One region of the Cohaesibacter sp. CAU 1516 genome, then DNA from elsewhere that is predicted to be linked to it. Evidence: predicted binding sites of a transcription regulator. Region 1 holds the regulator's gene; the other holds the start of a gene.

What was found. Region 1 encodes PhoB, which activates phosphate uptake and scavenging genes when phosphate is short. Its sites were predicted from a motif close to TGTCATNNANCTGTCAT; they were not measured.
Region 2: a site for PhoB is predicted at 2,246-2,262, ahead of phnG (phosphonate C-P lyase system protein PhnG). Genes of this name have one in related genera too.

What each region holds. Positions count from the first base shown of each region.
Region 1 is NZ_VANT01000003.1:69,078-75,416, forward strand. It holds gene pstC (phosphate ABC transporter permease subunit PstC) at 1-326, shown strand, start outside; gene pstA (phosphate ABC transporter permease PstA) at 326-1,648, shown strand; gene pstB (phosphate ABC transporter ATP-binding protein PstB) at 1,753-2,556, shown strand; gene phoU (phosphate signaling complex protein PhoU) at 2,633-3,304, shown strand; gene phoB (phosphate regulon transcriptional regulator PhoB) at 3,446-4,144, shown strand; gene FDK21_RS10040 (L,D-transpeptidase family protein) at 4,227-5,708, opposite strand.
Region 2 is NZ_VANT01000005.1:14,084-20,422, forward strand. It holds gene FDK21_RS13435 (carbon-phosphorus lyase complex subunit PhnI) at 1-1,026, opposite strand, end outside; gene phnH (phosphonate C-P lyase system protein PhnH) at 1,028-1,678, opposite strand; gene phnG (phosphonate C-P lyase system protein PhnG) at 1,678-2,166, opposite strand; gene phnF (phosphonate metabolism transcriptional regulator PhnF) at 2,439-3,203, shown strand; gene FDK21_RS13455 (YbhB/YbcL family Raf kinase inhibitor-like protein) at 3,349-3,813, shown strand; gene FDK21_RS13460 (hypothetical protein) at 3,903-4,241, shown strand; gene FDK21_RS13465 (response regulator transcription factor) at 4,372-4,995, shown strand; gene FDK21_RS13470 (hybrid sensor histidine kinase/response regulator) at 4,990-6,339, opposite strand, start outside.

The DNA of each region.
Region 1 (6,339 bases):
GATCGGAAACCATCAAGCGGGTGATCTTGCCTGCGGCCCTGCCGGGCATTGTCGGCTCGATCCTTCTGGCCGCCTCACGCGCCATCGGCGAGACGATGATCGTGGTGATGGCTGCGGGTATTGCCGCCAACCTGACCGCCAATCCGTTCGAAGCCGTGACCACGGTGACAGTAAAGATTGTCAGCCAGTTGACCGGTGACCTTGAATTCACCTCGCCGCAGACCCTTGTTGCCTTCGCTCTGGGGATCACCCTGTTCTGTATCACGCTAGGGCTCAACGTCTTTGCCTTGCACATCGTGCGCAAATATCGGGAGCAGTATGACTGATGACTGATACCACACCAAATCAAGTCGACTCGGTTGTTGAAAATGCCCATCGCGAGGTCGGTCTCAAGAAACGCTACGCGTCGGAAACGCGCTTCCGTCTGGGCGGGGTTGCAGCGATCGCAATGGGCATCCTGTTTCTGATCATCCTGTTCTGGTCGATCGTCTCAAAGGGCTATACCGCCTTTGAACAGACCCAGGTCCGTCTCGATCTTTATCTTGACGAGCAGGTTATCGACCCGTCGGGCAACCGATCCCGCAGTGAATTGCAGCGGGCCATTCGCTACAACAAGATTATTGAGCCGGCCTTTTATCGCGCTCTGGGCATTGATCCCAAGGACAAGACCAAGCGCAAGGAAATGCGGGAAGCCAAAAAGCTGATTTCCCGCGGTGCCGCCATTGAAATCCGTGACATGGTTCTCAACGATCCTTCGCTGATTGGCAGCCGGAAAACCATGTGGCTTTTGGCCGACGGGGATGTCGACAGCTTCGTCAAGGGACAGATTTCCCGCGACATTCCTGAAAGCCGTCGCCAAATCAGCGACCAGCAAATTGGCTGGATCGACGATCTGCGCGAACGGGGCATCATGGACAAGAAGTTCAATACCGGCCTCTTCACCTTCGGTGCTTCGTCCCGTGCCGAGACGGCCGGTATCGGGGTTGCGGTTGTCGGGTCAATCTTCATGATGATCACCGTTCTGGTTCTGGCTCTGCCAATCGGGGTGGCTGCATCGATCTATCTGGAAGAGTTTGCACCCAAAAATCGCTGGACCGACCTGATCGAGGTCAACATCAACAACCTTGCTGCGGTGCCTTCCATCGTGTTTGGCCTGTTGGGTCTGGCCGTCTTCATCAACTTTGCCGGTCTGCCACGGTCCGCATCGATTGTCGGCGGTCTCGTTTTGACGCTGATGACCCTGCCAACCATCATCATCGCTACCCGCTCTGCCTTGAAGGCGGTTCCACCGTCCATCCGGGAAGCGGCCCTCGGGGTTGGTGCATCCAAGACACAAGCCATTTTCCACCATGTGCTGCCCCTTGCCTCTCCGGGCATTCTAACCGGCACCATCATTGGTCTGGCTCAGGCCCTTGGGGAAACCGCACCGTTGCTGATGATCGGCATGGTGGCGTTCGTCAAGGATTTTCCAGTCAATCCGTTTGATCCGGCGACCGCCCTTCCGGTCCAGATTTACATGTGGGCCGGTGCAGCGGAACGCGCCTTTGTCGAGCGCACCTCGGCTGCCATCATGATCCTTCTGGGCTTCCTCGCCCTGATGAATATTTCTGCGGTGCTTCTGCGTCGCCGCTTCGAGCGTCGCTGGTAGTCAGCGACGCCGTGAACCAACGTTATTCCCGCGCTCGCCGATGACCACAGGTCAATCGAGTTCAGAACAAGCGAGCCCCGAACAGGATAGTGAAAGCATTGACCATGCAGGATACCAACCCGAATATTCAGAACGCCTCCGCGCGTGCGAAGCCGATCAAGATGTCCGGCGAGAAAGTCACCGTCCATTATGGTGAGAAGCAGGCTCTGTTCGATGTCGATCTGAAGATCGAAGAAAATCAGGTCACCGCACTGATCGGCCCGTCCGGCTGTGGCAAGTCGACTTTCCTGCGTTGCCTGAACCGGATGAATGACACGATCGACATTTGTCGCGTCGGCGGCGCCATCAAGCTTGGCGACAGTGACATTTACGACCCAAAGGTGGATGTGGTCGAGCTGCGTGCCCGCGTTGGCATGGTGTTCCAGAAGCCCAACCCATTCCCCAAGAGCATCTTCGAGAATGTGGCCTATGGCCCGCGCATTCACGGTCTTTGCCGCAACAAGGCCGAGATGGAAGAGGTTGTTGTCTCTTCCTTGCAGAAGGCCGGTCTGTTTGAAGAAATCAAGGACCGCCTTGATGAGCCAGGCACCGGCCTGTCCGGTGGGCAGCAACAGCGCCTGTGCATTGCGCGCGCCATCGCGGTCAGCCCGGAAGTCATCCTGATGGATGAGCCCTGCTCGGCCCTTGACCCGATCGCCACGGCAAAGGTTGAGGAGCTGATTGACGAATTGCGCGAGAATTACACCATCGTCATCGTGACCCACTCCATGCAGCAGGCTGCCCGTGTGTCTCAGCGCACCGCTTTCTTCCATCTTGGCAATCTCGTCGAGGAAGGCCAAACCGATATGATCTTTACCAACCCGAAAGATCAGCGGACGCAGGACTATATCACCGGCCGCTTCGGCTAAGCTTTTTGACTTCGCGGCAGGCTGGAATCAGCACATTCTGGCCGCCAAATGAGCGACTATCAGGGGAATACCAAGAATGTCTGATCATATTGTCTCGTCCTATGATGACGACCTGCGCGAGCTGACCGGCCGCATTGCCGAAATGGGTGGCCATGCAGAGCGCATGGTGGAAGAAGCTGTTAGTTCTCTGGTCCGCATGGACATGAGTGCGGCCCATGCAACGGTCGCAAAGGATGCGCTCATCAACAAGCTGGATCAGGAAATCGAAGAGAAAGCCGTTCTCACCATCGCCCGTCGCCAACCAATGGCGAAGGATTTGCGTGAGATTGTGGCAGCCCTGCGCATTTCCATCGATCTGGAGCGCGTTGCCGATCTGGGCAAGAATATTGCCCGCAACGCCTTGGCTCTGGAAGGCCGCAGCCATCCAAAGCAGTTGATGCACGGCATCGAGCATATGGCCGAGATCACCCTTGACCAGCTGCGCCGGACGCTGGATGCCTATACCGCCCACGACGAGAATGTGGCATTGGCCGTGGTCCAGAAGGACCGTGAAGTGGATGCCCTGTACAATTCGTTGTTCCGTGAGTTCCTCACTTACATGATGGAAGATCCACGCAACATCACCGTTTGCACCAACCTGCTGTTTGCTGCCAAACATCTCGAACGCGTCGGAGATCATGCAACCAACATCGCTGAAACGATCTATTATGTGAAAACCGGGCATACGATGGATGATCGTCCCCTGTGATGCTCAAGGAGCCGTCTGGTCTCCTGACATCGTCCATCAAAAACGGGCATGACGTCGTCTTGGATGTCGTGCCAACTTGAAGGTATGATCCGATTTTTTGCCCCTGCAGGCACGGATCTTCGGAATGTGGAACATTTGGCTATGAGCCCCAAAGTAATGATCGTGGAGGATGAAGAAGCCCTTAGCCTTCTTCTGCGTTACAATCTGGAAGCCGAAGGCTATCAGGTAGAGGTTATTGCCCGCGGTGATGAAGCGGAGAGCAGGTTGCAGGAAACCCTTCCAGACCTGTTGCTTCTGGATTGGATGCTGCCGGGACTGTCTGGCATCGAATTGTGCAGGCGCTTGCGTGCGAAACCGAAAACCCTCAAGCTCCCCGTCATCATGCTGACGGCGCGGGGCGAGGAATCCGAGCGCATTCGCGGACTTTCCACCGGTGCTGATGATTATGTGGTCAAGCCCTTCTCCGTACCAGAGCTGATGGCCCGTGTGCGGGCAATCCTGCGCCGGGCCAGCCCGGATCTGGTCGCAACCATCCTTAAGGCCGGAGATTTGGAGCTAAACCGGGAGACCCATCGCGTCAAACGCGCCAATCGCGAGGTCAATCTGGGCCCGACCGAATATCGTCTGCTGGAATTTCTGATGCAGAATCCGGGCCGTGTCTATTCCCGCGAACAGCTGCTCGATGGGGTCTGGGGCCATGATGTCTATGTCGACGAGCGGACCGTAGATGTCCATGTGGGGCGCCTGCGCAAAACCATCAATCGGGGCCGGGTGAAAGATCCCATCCGCACCGTGCGTGGCTCAGGCTATAGCTTCGACGACCAGTTCTCTGTCGAGTGATCCCGCACCGACCCTACCATAAGAAAAAAGCCCGGATCTTTTGCAAGGTCCGGGCTTTTTTGATTGTCAAATGGTCGCGCCTCTAGTTGCTGGCGACCTGCGCACTATTGCGCTTCTTGAACAGGCGGAAGATGCCGCGGCTCTTTGGCTTTTTTACTGTTGCGACCGAGCGCTTGGGCTTGGTGATTTTTCTCACCACGCGCTGTTTCTTGACCTTGGCCGGCGTCTTCTTGGCATATTTCGGCAAGGAGGGTTTGGTCAACACAATGAAATCCGTGCCTTGTGGCGTGGTTTCGCGGCTGAAGCCTCGATCGGATATGGTGAGCGATGCACCATTGCCAATCAGGTGATTAACCTGCGCGCGGACATGATCAGGAATGATGACACGATCGAGAATGTCTGTGGACGCCACGATCCCATCATCGGCGCCCGGATCAGTCACCCCATAGCGGTCTTGCAGCCTGGCTGTCAGCATGTCACCAAGAGCCAGCGCCCGCCAATCAAGCTTACCCTCTTCTTCACGCGAAAGCGACGCGGTGAAGAGGTGAGCGCCGAGCACTTGCTCAGGATTGCGGATCTGGATCGGAGCATCGAACAGGGGCTTGAAATTGTGACGCACAAAGAGGTGGCCAGTCGGCACTGCGCCCTTGCCTGCTGCCTGATACAATTGCGCCAGCAGGGTCTGATCGATCTTGGTGGAGATTGAAGACTGGCGGCTTTCGATGCTGTCTTTCTTGGAGGCGACAAAAGCGTTGACAGCACTCAGTGTCATTTTGCCCACAAGGCCATCGGGCGCGCCCGCATCAAAGCCCAGTTTGTTCAGCAAGGTCTGGACTTCATGGACCAGATTGCCTTTGGCCTGACGGGTGATGAAAATACGCAAGGGCTTGTCGCTCTGGCGGATTTCAGCAAACCGGTTGAGGCGCTTGGCCATTTGATGGGCCAACGGATCAAGCGGTGGCTTGTCGGACAGGAGGGCAACCTTGCCAAAGGTCTTGCTGGCCTGCCGTTCGACTGCCTGTACGGACGACAGTTTGTCGAAAGAGGTCATTTCCTCTGGCTGGAACAGCGCCGGATGGGCAATCAGTTCCGGTGCAGCATCACGATTGGCAATCACCACATGGGCGCCACGCTCGGTGAGGCTGAAAAGCTTTTTGGCAAAGCCGTTGGGCAACCGGATGCAGCCATGGGACGCCGGATAGCTCGGCACAGAATTGGATTCATGCAAGGCAATGCCAGACCATGTCAGGCGCTGCATGTAAGGCATCGGCGCGCTGTTATAGAGGTTGGAGAAATGGCGGCGACGCTTTTCCAGAATGGAATAGATGCCGGTCGGGGTGGTGTGGCCGCGCTTGCCGGTCGAAACACGCGAGGTCGCAATTTCCTCACCGCCCTTGAAGACCCGCAGACGCTGATCCTTGCGCGAGACAATGATCTGCACAGGCGCGTCCAACGTAGGATCCAGATGTTTTTCAGCCTTGCTGGAAACAGGCAGTTGCGAGACAGGCGTGCCAGCCGCAGCTCCGACAGCGGTGCTGGACAGAAGCACGGTAACAGTGAGCATCAGCTTGCTCGGCGCTTTCCCTTGGTGAACCAATTCTTTTCCCTCATTCGATCGGAAACCACCCCATCCTTGGTCAAACGTTCCATACGTCAGGCCCGGATTTTCCGGCTGGCTTCAATTCAACATTCGGGCCGAAGGATGATCCTGAGAACCACCCACGCCGGCAGCAATACACATTCGAGAATATCGTATCAGTATATCTGTCTATATTGGTCAGACAAGAATATTTTCCTCAGGAGAGGCGTTTTCACCCAGCGCGGTGCCAACCGGAAAAAGCGCTCTATTCTGCCATTTCCCCATCCCCATCGGAGTCTGTCTCACGCAAAGTTGATCGCCTTACCCAAACGTCAAAAAGGTGACAACCCTGCAAAGAGAAGCAAAACTTAACTTTTCTTAACGTTTTGCGCAAGAATACTTTAGCGACACTCCCTAAACCAAATAGATACGCCATATTTTTAAACAATCTATTTAAGCGCAGGAAATTTCGACTCTCGCACTTGTGTTTGCCGGGAACTTTATCTGTCCATAACCTCGAAATGCCCCTGATTGCCCCGACTTTATATTGACACCGCTACTAGGGTGCTTATGGTTTGGCCGAATACTCGTGCAAGAGGGTGTGTGCGGGTGATTG
Region 2 (6,339 bases), on a different contig from region 1:
ATAGTGCGGCAGCTTCAAATGCTCGACGAAGCCGGTGGCCTGCACATTGTCGGAATGGGAAATGACAAATTCCTCATCCTGCGCTGGTGCGATGATGTCTTCGCCAAATTCGTCGGACCGCAAGGCGCGGTCACACAGGGCCATGGACATGGATTTGCGCTCCGACTGGCCAAAGACCAGACCATAGCCGCGGGTGAATTGTGGTGGCGCGGTGCGTGAGCCCTTGAACTGGTTGACCATCTGGCATTCGCTGACCTGAATGCGACCAATGGAGACCGCAAAGCCCAGCTCTGGCACGTCGACCATAACATCCACCTCGCCAATGCGGATTTCGCCAGCGAAGGGGTGGTTGCGGCCATAGCCGCGCTGGGTGGAATAGCCAAGCGCCAACAAAAAGCCCTCATCGCCACGGGACAAGGCTTGGAGGCGCTGGTCACGGGTGAGCGGGAAATCGAGCGGTTTGCGGGTGATGTCGCCTGGCTCTGGCCAGTCTTGCTTGCCCTCTGGCAGCACGCCATCGGGTTCCATCAGGCCTTCACCGGCAATCAGATCAGAAACGCGCGGCATGGCTTCGGCGTCATCGGCCAGTTCGGCCGTTTGGGGGGCTGAGACTTCCTCGTCCCCTGCCAAAGCCGGGTCCAGCAAACGGTGGGTATAGTCAAAGGTTGGTCCAAGAATCTGGCCACCGGGCAAATCCTTGAAGGTCGCGGAAATGCGGCGCTGGATTTGCATGGCGCTGGTGTCAATCGGCTCGGAATAGCCAAAGCGTGGCAAGGTGGTGCGGTAGGCGCGGGTGAGGAAGATGGCTTCGATCAGATCGCCGCGGGCCTGTTTGATGGCCAGTGACGCCAGTTCGCGATCATAAAGCGCCCCTTCGCTCATCACCCGATCAACGGCCAGAGACAATTGCTCTGAAATTTGGTCAAGCGATAGGGCATCGACATCGCGATCCCCCCGGCGGCGGTCGGCCAGCAATTGGTGCGCGGCCTTGATGGCGGTTTCCCCGCCCTTTACGGCAACATACATATCAGCGGCCTCCCGTTTTCTGGTTTTTGATCCGTGTAGTGCGTGGCAAACAAGCAATGGCATCCGGGGCAACAAAGATCACATCGACACCGCGCGGGAAGCGATTGTTGTTGGCAATCCATTGATCTTGAAAGAGTGGTGAGATGGGCGTGACACCAAGCGATGTCGTGGTCTTGATACCCGGGCCAGAGAGGATCCAGTCTCCATCCATGCATAGGTCATCAACGGCTATGATCAAGGTAGTGGAGCGATCTGGATAGTCCTGCTGGCCTTGTGCGAAGATGTCGAGTGACGCAATCTTTTGCGCATCTGAAAGCACGGCAAAGGTGGCGCGGGCTGGCTCGACGGCGAATGGTGCACCCACATGGAAGGTCAACCAATCAGTGACGGCTGGTGTGGTTTTCAGGCCTTCATCCAGCCAAATCGGGGTGTCGGCATCCGCTAGGGTTGCCAGTACAGCACCTATGAGAGGGCACAGACCCGATGGCGGTTTCGCATCGGTCTTGGTTGGCTTGATGGTGCCCGGGCGGGCCATGGCATCCATGATGGCGCGGAAAATGCGCTGGGTCTGAAGGGTTGGCTCACTCAAACCGCCCTGCATCGCTTTGGCAGCGTCCTTTGGGCTCGGCATGTTGGGTTGTGCGATCTGCATCAATCGTCCCCTCTGACCATGGTGAAGAAATTGACCCTTGTGGCCTGCGTTTCAGCAGCATTCTGGTTGTCGCGCTCTTTGGCGGCTTGTTCCAACGGGGTCAGGATTTGGCGTTCGATCAGATCAGCGGTGGCGCGATCCGTGGCCATGGCGTCGATGACCGCAGCCAGTTTTGCCTTGCCTGCATCGCGGCCGAGCATGATGGCATGGCCGATGGCGCCATTTTCCATCCGCACGGTGGCGCGGGTGGCTGTGGCTTCACCAAAATTGAAGGGCGCACCACCGCCCCCCATGCGACCACGCAGGGCGATCAAGCCAGTTTCCGGGCCGCGCAGCAATTCGCAGCCGGGATCCAGTTCAAGGGAAAGCCAAGCCTGCAGCAAATCTTGCTTTGGGGCATTGGCCAAAATCGATAGTCGGCGTTGGTGGGCAAGCTGGTCGGCGGAGAGCGTCTGCGGCGTCGCCTGAGAGCTTTTTTTGTCTTCCATGGGAGATCCGTCGCATCTGGGGTTTAAATTTGTCTATTTTACTAGACAACCTATTTGAACCGATCTCTACGCACCAATGGTGACAGCTATGTGACGAAGGGATCAAAGACTGATGAAAGTCCTTAGGACATTGCGCCCTCTGGCGCGCTGATTGCAAATTGCATACGCTTTCCAGCAAGATACGCAAAAGTCTGTAAGCAAGAACTGGACTGCGGCGGGCAATCGCGCTAAAGGACCAACCAGACCGGGCGGCAAGATCAAAGGACCGATTGATGGCTTCCGAGACCCTGAAAAGCGAGATTGAACGGCGCAGCGGCGTGGCCCTGTGGCGACAGATTGCCGATGCGATCCGGGCGGGCATATCCTCCGGTCTTGGGGATGACAGTGGCAAGCTGCCTCCCGAGATGGAGCTGGCCAAGCAATTTGGCGTCAACCGCCATACGGTGCGCTCGGCCATTTCGGCTCTGGTCAATGATGGCATCCTGCGGGCCGAACAGGGGCGCGGCACCTTCATCATCGAACCCAATCGCCTGACCTATCCGATTTCCAAGCGCACACGCTTTTCTGCGGGCATGGCGGCACAGGGCACGACGGGCAGCACGGTTCTTGTGAGCTGTGACCGCGTGGCTGCCAAGCATGATGTGGCAGAGGCGTTGGGGTTGCCGCTTGATGCGCCGGTTTTCAGCGCACGGACTGTCGGAATGGGGGACGATATTCCGGTCAGCCGGTCGACGTCCTGGTATGATGCAGCGCGGTTTCCCGATTTTGCCAAACAATATCAATCCCTTGGCTCGGTGACCAAGGCTTTTGCGGCGTGTGGGCTGTCAGATTATGTTCGGCATTCGACCATCATTGAGGCCTATCACGCGACGGTTGATGATGTGCGGATCATGCGGCTGACGCCCGGCGCCATCGTGCTGGTCACCCATGCGATCAACCATGATCTGGAGGGACGCCCGATCGAATATTCGAAAACCCGCTTTTCAGCGGACCGGATCAATCTGGAAATAGACATGAATGAAGAGGGGCAGCGATAAGGACAATCTGTGCGAACCGGGGCTCGCGTTTCTGACTGTGGCGCGCGCGCATTCGCCCCTTGCTTTGTCATGAAATTTCCTCAAACTCAGGTTTTACAAGACTACCATTTTCCTCGAACTTCCCATTTTTATTCGGAGATTTGATATGAAATTGACTAGCCCAGATTTTAACGACGGCGATCCGCTACCGCAAAAATCCGTGTCTGCCGGTCTTGGTGGACAGGACCTTTCCCCGATTCTGGTCTGGTCCGGTGTTCCGAGCGAAGCCAAAAGCCTTGCGCTGACCTGCTATGACCCTGATGCTCCGACCGGTTCTGGCTTCTGGCACATGATCATCACCAATCTGCCGGTCACCGAAAGCGGTCAGATTGCCAGCGATTCCCTGCCGGAAAGCGCGTTGAGTGCCTTGAATGATGCGGGCACTGAAGGCTTTACCGGTGCCTATCCTCCGCCGGATGATCCAGCCCATCGTTATATCTTCACACTACATGCGCTTTCTGTTGAGGCGATTGACACAACGAGCATGACAGGGGCCTATGTCCGGTTTAATATCATGCGAAACCAGATTGCCTCTGCAAGCATCACCGGCTTCTTCAAGAATGAAGGCTGAGCCGGTCACCTCGCAGATGTAAGGATCGCACAACAAGCCAGATCGGGCCGCGAGCATCGGCCTGATCATTGTTTCGAGAAAGACAATTCATGCAACGCGTCAATCCGCTCAAACTGAACAAACTCCAGCTGCGCACCCTTGTGCTGCTGCAAATTCTCGGCCGCACCCAGCCCGATGAAGCTTGGGGATCCGATGGTTCGGTGACCATCCCGCGCGTGCCCCACCCGCATGGAGACCATTTCCATGTCGGCGAATTCACCGTGCATGCAGCAGATGCCAGCGGCTTCACCAATCGGGGTGTCTGGGCTGCCTTGGCCCGTAAGGGCATGGTCAAGAGCGCCGATGTGCCGCCGGTCGAGCTGACCAAGGAAGGTCTTGATTATCTGACGGGACTCGACAAGCATTTCCTCGAAAAATCTGACCACTGAGATTGCCTGCGGGCCTGACGATCATCGGTTGCCATATACAGATGTACATCTGGACAAGGGCAACAGTTGGGACCAGACTTTTATGAGGGAACAGAACCCAAAACAGCCGTTTTCAGGGAGTTAGACCGATATGCGCATCATTTTGGCAGATGATCATCCGCTTTATCGGTCTGGCATGACGCTGTTGCTGGAAGACCTGTTTCCCGGTTCCAAGGTGGAAGAAGCAGGCGATGGGGTCAGTCTTAATCGCCTGATTGCAAAATCACCCTCCCCGGATCTGATCTTGTCCGACCTGCTTTTTCCTGGCTTTGATTATATGCGCGACCTGAAGCGCTTGCGGCAGAGTTTCGCCCTTTGCCCGATCATTGCAGTCTCGATGCTCAACGACCCGGTCGAGATCGAACAGATCATGGGCCTTGGGGTCAATGGTTTCATCTCCAAGTCCGTATCCTCACAGGAAGTGATGCGGGCGATCCGCAACATTATGCAAGGACAGATCGAGGTGTGCATCAGCGATGCAACCCTGTCGCAGGATATGGGACAGCAGCATCATGTGCCGCTTGGCGATTTGACGCCCCGCCAGATTGAAATCCTGAAATTGCTGCGCCATGGCCTGTCGAATAAGGAGATAGCCCGTGAGCTGGATCTCTCTCCCTTCACCGTGCGCAGTCATGTCTCCGCCCTGATGAAAAATCTCGGGGTTTCCAACAGAGCTGCGGCATCCGCCATGGCGGCCAGCTATGGCCTGTCATGACAGGACCTGCTCGCCGGCGTGGCTGGAGAGGAATCGGTCGAGCATGGCCGAGCGCAGTTGCACCGGCTGGACCGGCTTCTGAATGAGCAACAACCCCTTGTCCTTCACGCGCTGTTGCACATATTCCGAGGAATCGCCCGAAATGATCAGCGCCCGCAAGTCAGCACCAAAGCGACTGCGGGCGGCTTCCACCACCTCGATGCCGGTAAAGTCATCCTCAAAAGCATAATCGCTGACAATCAGGTCGAACGGTCCCTGAATCGTGGCAAACTCGGCGAGATTGGCAGCAGCCGAAACACGGCACCCCCATTTTGCCAGCAGTTCCTCGGTTGCCTTGAGGGTTTCCCGGTCATCATCGACCAAGAGAATGCGCTTTTGATGAAATCGTGCACCCATTTTGGCACTGGCTTGTTCGCGTTTTTTGCTATGTGGCTTCAGGGCTTCGGCCCGGAAATTGAGAATTTTGATGCAGGTGCCATCCGGGCTGGTTTGCAAATCAAGGGACAAATCCTGCAAATCAGCCAGTCGACGGACAATCGCAAGCCCCAAGCCCAGCCCTTTTTGCTGATTGTCGGTACTGTTCATGGTTGCATTCACCCTTCCCGCGCGCCGGGATATCTGGGTGAACTCCTCGAAAATCACCGCTTGATGTTCCTTTGCGATTCCCGGACCGTCATCTATGACGGCAATTGAGAGGCGATCACCTTCCTCCCCATGATATTGCTCGACATGGATCCGCACGGATCCTCCCTCGGCATGACGGATGGCATTGGAGAGCAGGTTCTGCACCATCCGTCTGACAAGGATAGCGTCGCCCATGACGCCCACCTTCGGGCACTCGAGCATTAAAGTAACATGGGCAATCTCGGCCAATGGCTCATAGTCGTCGAGCACATGATTGAGCATGTCCTCAAGGTCGAACAGGCGCGGGCGAACCTGCACCTTGCCACTGTCAAGCAAGCTGACATCGAGGAGCGAGTTGAACAATTTCGACAGGGTTTGCAGACTGCTGCGAATACGCTCGAGTGTTGTACGACTGCGTTCATCCATCTTGTCGAGCGGTAAGGTTTCTATATAGAGGCCAATGGCATGGATGGGCTGACGCAAGTCATGACTGGCAGCAGCCAGCAGTCGTGTCTTTTCCCGGTTCGCGTGGTCGGCTTCCGCCGCTGCATCCCGGTAGCGCTGCGCGAGGTCGAGATTGTCGGTGCTGATGTCAATATATTGCGACACGGATTCCATCACATCCGAGCCGAAGCGCAGCAACATCAGCATGAAAATAATGACCAGTCCGCCGAGCAGAATGAAATCATCCCCCAGTAGCATGATGCGCAGGGCCAGAAG